DNA from 3 places in the Kitasatospora sp. NPDC023120 genome. Region 1 is predicted to be linked to each of the others. Evidence: riboswitches for the same ligand, from Rfam matches in the RefSeq annotation. Region 1 holds a riboswitch; each other region holds the start of a gene.
What was found. A riboswitch is a leader RNA that binds a small molecule or an ion and turns the genes downstream of it on or off. The one in region 1 is predicted to bind cyclic di-AMP.
Positions count from the first base shown of each region.

Region 1 (2,253 bases):
AGGAGACCGGCTGCCCGTCGGCGGCGCCGCTGGGCGCGTACCCGACCGTCGGCCAGCTGATCGCCTCCACCTACCTCGCCGCGCTGCCCGCGCCGTCCCCGGAGGACCTGGCACGGGCCGAGGCGGAGGCTGCGGCCGCCGCCGAGGTCGAGGGTGGCGTGGAGGGCGCCCGGGGCGCCCACGCGGCCTCCGAGGGGCCCGCCGGGCAGTAGTCGGAAACCAAGCTGGACACCGCGCCCGTCGGCGCGCACACAGGGCCCGGAACGGCTTTCGTTCCGGGCCCTTCGCTTTGCCCGCCCGCGCCGCACGGGCATGCACCGTAGGAACCGGCACCGTACGGGCTTGCGCCGTACGAGAGTTAAGCGGGCAATGAAACGTAATGTCCGTTCTGACGCATTTTGCCAGGAAATGGCGAGCGCACTTCCCGGCGCTCGAATTACCCCCACTCCCCCGCTTCGACGGCTGCGCCGCTTTACGCTTCGACACACCGTCACAGCGCTCCTGAGGCAATGACAGTTGTGGGCATCCGCAACAGAATTGCCGAAAAACGATCATTTACGATCATGATTGCCAGCCAGTTTGGCAGTTCTCACTAAACCGTGATGAGCGTCACAGCTGTTTGCAGTTTGAACTTAAGTCTGCTTAACGTGCTCCCCGTTCGTGACCACACGGACCCAGTTCATCCGCAACGCCGAGTCCTGCCGTCGGATGTCCTGGCAGCGCGAAAACGCACCACGGCAGGAGCGGGGGACCCACAGGTAAGTCGCCCCGGACCGCTCTCCGGAACGGTCCAGGGCTAGGGGTGAAGCCGCGCCAACGCGCGGCCGGGCAACTCCAGCCCGAATCCGACAGCTCACCTCGCAGGCGTGGGAGAGGACCGCGTCTTCATGCTGCCCACCAACGGCTCTCGCCTGTCCAGCCGCACCCGTCGCGTGATCGCCGCCATCGGCGTCGCGGGCGTCGGCCTCACCGTTCCGTGCCTCGTCACCGGCACCGCCTCCGCCGCCTCCGTCGCGACCTGGGACAAGGTCGCCCAGTGCGAGAGCAGCGGCAACTGGAGCATCAACACCGGCAACGGCTTCTACGGCGGCCTCCAGTTCACCCAGAGCACCTGGTCCGCCTTCGGCGGCACCGCCTACGCCTCGCGCGCCGACCTGGCCACCAAGGACCAGCAGATCGCCGTCGCCGAGAAGGTGCTCGCCTCGCAGGGCCCCGGCGCCTGGCCGGTGTGCTCGGTCCAGGCCGGCCTGACCAAGGGCGGCGCCCCGGCGGCCGTCGACACCTCGGCCGCCGCCAAGCCGGCCGCGCCCGCCGCCCCGGCCGCCAAGCCCGCCGCGCCGGCCCAGGCCCCGGCCCCGGCTGCGAAGCCGGCCAAGCCCGCCGCGCCCGCCCAGGACGCCGCGCAGGACGCCACCGGCTCTTGGGCCCAGAAGAGCCACCAGTGGGCCCAGGGCGACGACTACACCGTCGTCGAGGGCGACTGGCTGTCCTCGATCGCCGACAAGCACAACGTCCAGGGCGGCTGGCAGCGGCTGTACGAGCTCAACCGCAGCACCCTGACCGAGGGTCCGGACAGCATCTACCCGGGCCAGCACCTGTCCTTCGGCGACAGCGGCCAGGCCCAGCAGTCGGGCTCCGCGGACAAGTCCGGCTCGGACTTCACCTGGTTCAACCGCTCGCAGAAGTCCGGTCAGTCCGCGAACGGTGGTTCCGTGAACGCCCAGCCGGTCGCCCAGACCCCCGCCGCCAAGCCGGCCGCCCCGGCGCAGGCCCAGGCCCCCGCCCAGGCCGCCACCGGCAGCATGGCCGCCGCGGTCGCCTTCGCCGAGTCCAAGGTCGGCCAGGCGTACGTCTACGGCGGCACCGGCAACGGCGGCTGGGACTGCTCCGGCCTGACCCAGGCCGCGCTGCGCGCCGCGGGCATCTCCGTCCCGCGCGTCGCCGCCGACCAGGCCGCCGCCAGCACCCACGTCTCGCTGGACAGCCTGCAGCCGGGCGACCTGCTGTTCTGGTCCAACAACGGCAAGGACTCGGGCGTCTACCACGTCGCGATCTACGTCGGCGGCGGCAAGTACGTCGAGGCCGCCAACCCGAGCTCGGGCGTGCGCGAGCAGACCATCGCCAACTGGGCCCCGGACTTCGCCGGCCGCGTCTGAGGACGGCGGGCAGCCCAAGCCCTCAGCACCGAGCCGCCCCCGGGGAGAGTCTGGTCGCTCCTCCCCGGGGGTTCCGGCGTACCCGCGGGCGGCCTGT
Region 1 covers NZ_JBVHHY010000002.1:15,914-18,166, forward strand. Annotated here, with positions in the region: gene ACZ3TI_RS02715 (sirohydrochlorin chelatase family protein) at 1-212, shown strand, start outside; cyclic di-AMP (ydaO/yuaA leader) riboswitch at 711-880, shown strand; gene ACZ3TI_RS02720 (transglycosylase family protein) at 888-2,156, shown strand.

Region 2 (2,253 bases), on a different contig from region 1:
ACCTGATCCACGAGTTCGCGTTCCCGCTCCCCATCTACGCGATCTGCGACATGCTGGGCGTGCCGGCCGAGGACCAGGACGACTTCCGCGACTGGGCCGGGATGATGATCCGGCACGGAGGCGGCCAACGCGGCGGTGTGGGGCGGGCGGTGAAGCGGATGCGGGCGTACCTGCTGGAGCTGATCCACCGCAAGCGCGCGGATCTCGGGGACGACCTGATCTCGGGCCTGATCCGGGCGAGCGACCACGGTGAGCACCTGACCGAGAACGAGGCCGCGGCGATGGCCTTCATCCTCCTCTTCGCCGGCTTCGAGACGACCGTGAACCTGATCGGCAACGGGACGTACGCGCTGCTGCGCAATCCGGAGCAGCGCCGGCTGCTGCAGGAGTCGGTGGCGCGCGGGGAGAGCGCGCTGCTGGAGACGGGGATCGAGGAACTCCTGCGCTACGACGGGCCGGTGGAGCTGGCGACCTGGCGGTTCGCGACGCAGCCGCTGACCATCGGCGGGGTGGAGATCCCGGTCGGCGATCCGGTGCTGGTGGTGCTGGCCGCCGCGGACCGCGATCCGGACCGGTTCGCGGACGAGAACACCCTGGACCTGGCCCGGACGGACAATCCGCACCTGGGTTTCGGCCACGGCATCCACTACTGCATCGGTGCTCCGCTGGCCCGCCTGGAAGGGCGTGCCGCGCTGGCCACACTGCTTTCCCGACTGCCCGATCTGCGGCTCGCGGAAAGCCCGGAGAATCTTCGCTGGCGAGGTGGTCTGATCATGCGTGGCCTGCGGGAACTCCCGGTTGAATTCAGTCCGGAGAGCCGCTCCCCGCATACGCCTCCGCACTCCCCTTCCGCGCCCCTGACGAACTGACACGAGCTGACGGCGGGCCGGATGGCGCGCTGACGAAACGTCGCCCGGCAGCCTCCTATGACGGTGTGAACATCCATCAATCCGGACATAGCGGCGCCGTTGGTAGGCGATCGGACACACGCCGTAATTTCTGTGTGATATCGGTGATATGAGCTTGTGATTGGTCTGAGGATCTGTCTACTCTCCCTGGAGTTCGCAGCTGCGGACCCCGTGTGCGGAACGCCGAATCCTGCCCGCCGCGTCACGGGAAACCGACCAGAACCCTGGGCAGGGGCGGGGGAACCAGGTTTGTTGCCGTCCCCACGGCTTGGGGTGAAGCCGCCCGAGCGGAATCGTTTCCGCGTACGGCGGCCGGGCCACCTCCCGGTCCGAACCCGACAGCTCACCTCGCAGGCGTGCGGAGAGGGACCTCTTCATGCTGTTCGTTGGAACTGGCCGCCACCGTCGTCGCACCCAGGCCGAGAAGGCCATCGCCGTCGCCGGTGTGGCCGGCGTCGGACTCGCGATGCCGCTCCTCACCGCCACCGGCGCCTCCGCCGCCCCGGTCTCCACCTGGGACGCCGTCGCCCAGTGCGAGAGCGGCGGCAACTGGAGCATCAACACCGGCAACGGCTACTACGGTGGCCTGCAGTTCACCTCCAGCACGTGGAAGGCGTACGGCGGCACCTCCTACGCGCCGCAGGCCAACCAGGCCAGCAAGGCGCAGCAGATCTCGGTCGCCGAGAAGGTGCTCGCCTCGCAGGGCCCGGGCGCCTGGCCCGTCTGCTCCGTCAAGGCCGGTCTGACCAAGGGCGGCGCCCCGGCGTCCGTCGACACCTCGGACTCCAAGCCGCAGTCCGCCCCCAAGCAGCAGGCGCAGAAGCCGGCCCCCAAGCCGGTGCAGCAGCCGACCGCGCAGAAGCCCGCGCCGAAGCCGGTGCAGCAGGCCGCCCCGCAGCAGCAGGCGCAGCCGCAGACCCCGGGCTTCTCCGGCAAGGCCGGCTGGGACGCGGACGCGAAGGTGTACTGGTACCAGAACAACGGCGCCTGGTACTGGACCAGCCACCAGGGCGTCTACCAGCAGTACGCCGGCCACGCCGCCGCCCAGCAGCACTACGCCCCGCAGGCGCAGCAGCAGTACGCGCCGCAGGCCGCTCAGGCGTCCGGCCACGACTACACCGTCCGCGCCGGTGACACCCTGTCGACCATCGCCGCCGCCCAGGGCGTGTCCGGCGGCTGGCACGCGCTGTACGAGCAGAACCACGGCACCGTCGGCGGCGACCCGAACCTGATCCTGCCCGGCCAGGTGCTGCACCTCGGCTGAGCCGCTCCCGCCGCGACGCGTGAAGGGGGGCGGCCCTGCCGGCCCCCTTCGTCCGCATTCGCCCGCCCCGGTCGGACAAGC
Region 2 covers NZ_JBVHHY010000029.1:110,600-112,852, forward strand. Annotated here, with positions in the region: gene ACZ3TI_RS33480 (cytochrome P450 family protein) at 1-869, shown strand, start outside; cyclic di-AMP (ydaO/yuaA leader) riboswitch at 1,113-1,279, shown strand; gene ACZ3TI_RS33485 (LysM peptidoglycan-binding domain-containing protein) at 1,285-2,172, shown strand.
Region 2: another riboswitch for cyclic di-AMP. It lies ahead of ACZ3TI_RS33485 (LysM peptidoglycan-binding domain-containing protein); the one in region 1 lies ahead of ACZ3TI_RS02720 (transglycosylase family protein).

Region 3 (2,253 bases), on a different contig from region 1:
CAGGGCCTGATGCGGCGCAGCTACCGCAACCTGGCCGAGCTGACCGCGCTCGGGCGCCCGATGCCGGACGAACTGGCGGGGGACTTCGGGCAGTTCGAGAAGGCGGCGGCCGACGCGGCACTCGACCTGTTCGGGACGTGGACGGTCCCGGGGCTGCCGCGGCTGCTGGTGGAGGAGTTCCCGGAGCTGGCACCGGAGCCGGGCCAGGAGGAGATCGACGCGTACCTGGCGCAGCTGCCCGCGGAGGACTGAGACGCCGCACCGCGAAAAGCCCCCGGCCACGTGCGGCCGGGGGCTTTCGGGTGTTCGTTCGGGGTGCCCGCCACGGGCAGGCCGTTACGGGCAGGGCGTTACGGGCAGGCCGTTACGGGCAGGGCGTTACGGGTTGAGGCCGCGCTGCTGGAGCCAGGGCTCCGGGTCGACCGGGGCGCCGCCGCCGGGGCGGACTTCCAGGTGCAGGTGCGGGCCGGTGACGTTGCCGGTCGCGCCCACCTTGCCGATCTGCTGGCCGGCGGTCACCTTGCCGGAGCCCTTGATGATCGAGGAGAGGTGGCAGTACCAGATCTCGGTGCCGTCGGGCAGGGTCTCGACGATCCGGTAGCCGTACGAGCCGGACCAGCCGGCCGAGGTGATGGTGCCCTGGCCGAGCGCCAGCACCGGGGTGCCGGTGTCGGCGGCGAAGTCCAGGCCGGTGTGCAGGTTGGCCCAATAGCGGGCGCTCTGGCCGTAGTGGGCGGAGAGCCGGTAGTCCGTCACCGGGAGGGTGAGGGCGGTGGCGCGCTTGGCCTCGGCCTCCGCGGTGGCACGCTTGGCCTCCGCCTCCTTGGCGGCGGCCTTGGCTTCGGCCTCCTGCGCGGCCTGCACGCGGGCGCTCTCCTCGGCGGCGGTGCGCTGGCTGTCGGCCTGCTGCTGGATGCGGGCGGCGAGCGCGAGGCCGGGGTCGGCGGAGAGGGCGACCGGGGTCTCGTCCGGGGCCTCGATGGCGGGCGCGGCGGCCGGGGTGGCCGAGGTGAAGCCGGTGGCACCCAGGGTGGCGGCGACGGCGGTGACGCCGAGCAGCGGGGAGGCTCCGCGCGTCTGACGCGGCATCCGGTGGCGGTTGGTCTCGGCCTCGGGGCCGAGGACATCGGGTCCCAGGGCTTCGGGGCCGTCCGCACCGGGGTGGTCGAGCAGCTGGGTACCGGCCGCGGGGCCGGCCGGGTGTGCCGGAGTGTGCGTCGACGCCACGGAGGCGCGCTCCTTTCCTTCCTTCGCGCCTACCGGGTTAGCTGACGGGTTCGGAGCAGGAAGGTCTCCTACGGCCGGGCCGGAGCCCCGCCGATTCACCCCAAGGAACGTGGTTCCCCGGCTCCCTGACCTGCCCGGAGGCCGGTCGGTGGGATTAGGCGACGGCGCACGGTGCCGTCTGGGTACGGCGTTGACGACCGCGCTGCGTTATCAAACGTTAATCCCAGGACGCTCTGATTCCAAGCCATCCGTCCGGGGCCGCTGTGGAGCGGGTGATCGGACGTCAACGAACGACCCCTCATCCGGGCGCCCGATCCGAGTACCGGCTCGCACCCCGATCCGAGCACCCCATCTGAGTACTCCTACTCATGTGCGTCCCGACCGGGCATCGCATCCTGACGCCATGACCGCACCGATGCAGAACCGCACCACGTCCGCCTACTACATCCAGGCCATCCTCTCCTTCGCCCTGTCGGGCGTCTCCCTCGCCGCCGGGATCGCCTACCTGCCGGTCGGGGGATGGGTCCGGGCGTTCCTCGGGGTCGGCCTCCTCTACACCGTCACCTCCGCGTTCACCCTGGCGAAGGTGATCCGGGACCGGCAGGAGTCGAACGAGATCGTCAGCCGGGTCGACCAGGCGCGACTGGAGAAGCTGCTCAGCGAGCACGACCCGTTCAAGGTCGAGGGAGTCTGAGGCCCCTCCGCCCCCCTCTCTTCGGGCGAACGCTTGACGGCTAAGGCTATTAGCCTTAGCTTTATGGCTATCAGCAGCACGGAGATGGCCCGCGGCAGCGGACCGAGGAGGCCCACCATGAACGCCACCAGCACCCCGGACACCCAGTACCTGACCGTCCCCGGCGGGCGGATCGCCTTCGACGACACCCGGCAGGGCGACGGCACGCCCGTCGTCCTGCTCCCCGGGATGCTCGACAGCCGGACCGCGTACCGGCACCTCCGCCCGCTGCTCACCGCCGCCGGCCACCGGGTCGTCACCATGGACCTGCGCGGCTTCGGCGAGTCCTCCAT
Region 3 covers NZ_JBVHHY010000018.1:173,072-175,324, reverse strand. Annotated here, with positions in the region: gene ACZ3TI_RS26135 (hypothetical protein) at 1-252, shown strand, start outside; gene ACZ3TI_RS26130 (M23 family metallopeptidase) at 379-1,227, opposite strand; cyclic di-AMP (ydaO/yuaA leader) riboswitch at 1,240-1,398, opposite strand; gene ACZ3TI_RS26125 (YiaA/YiaB family inner membrane protein) at 1,631-1,921, shown strand; gene ACZ3TI_RS26120 (alpha/beta fold hydrolase) at 2,039-2,253, shown strand, end outside.
Region 3: another riboswitch for cyclic di-AMP. It lies ahead of ACZ3TI_RS26130 (M23 family metallopeptidase); the one in region 1 lies ahead of ACZ3TI_RS02720 (transglycosylase family protein).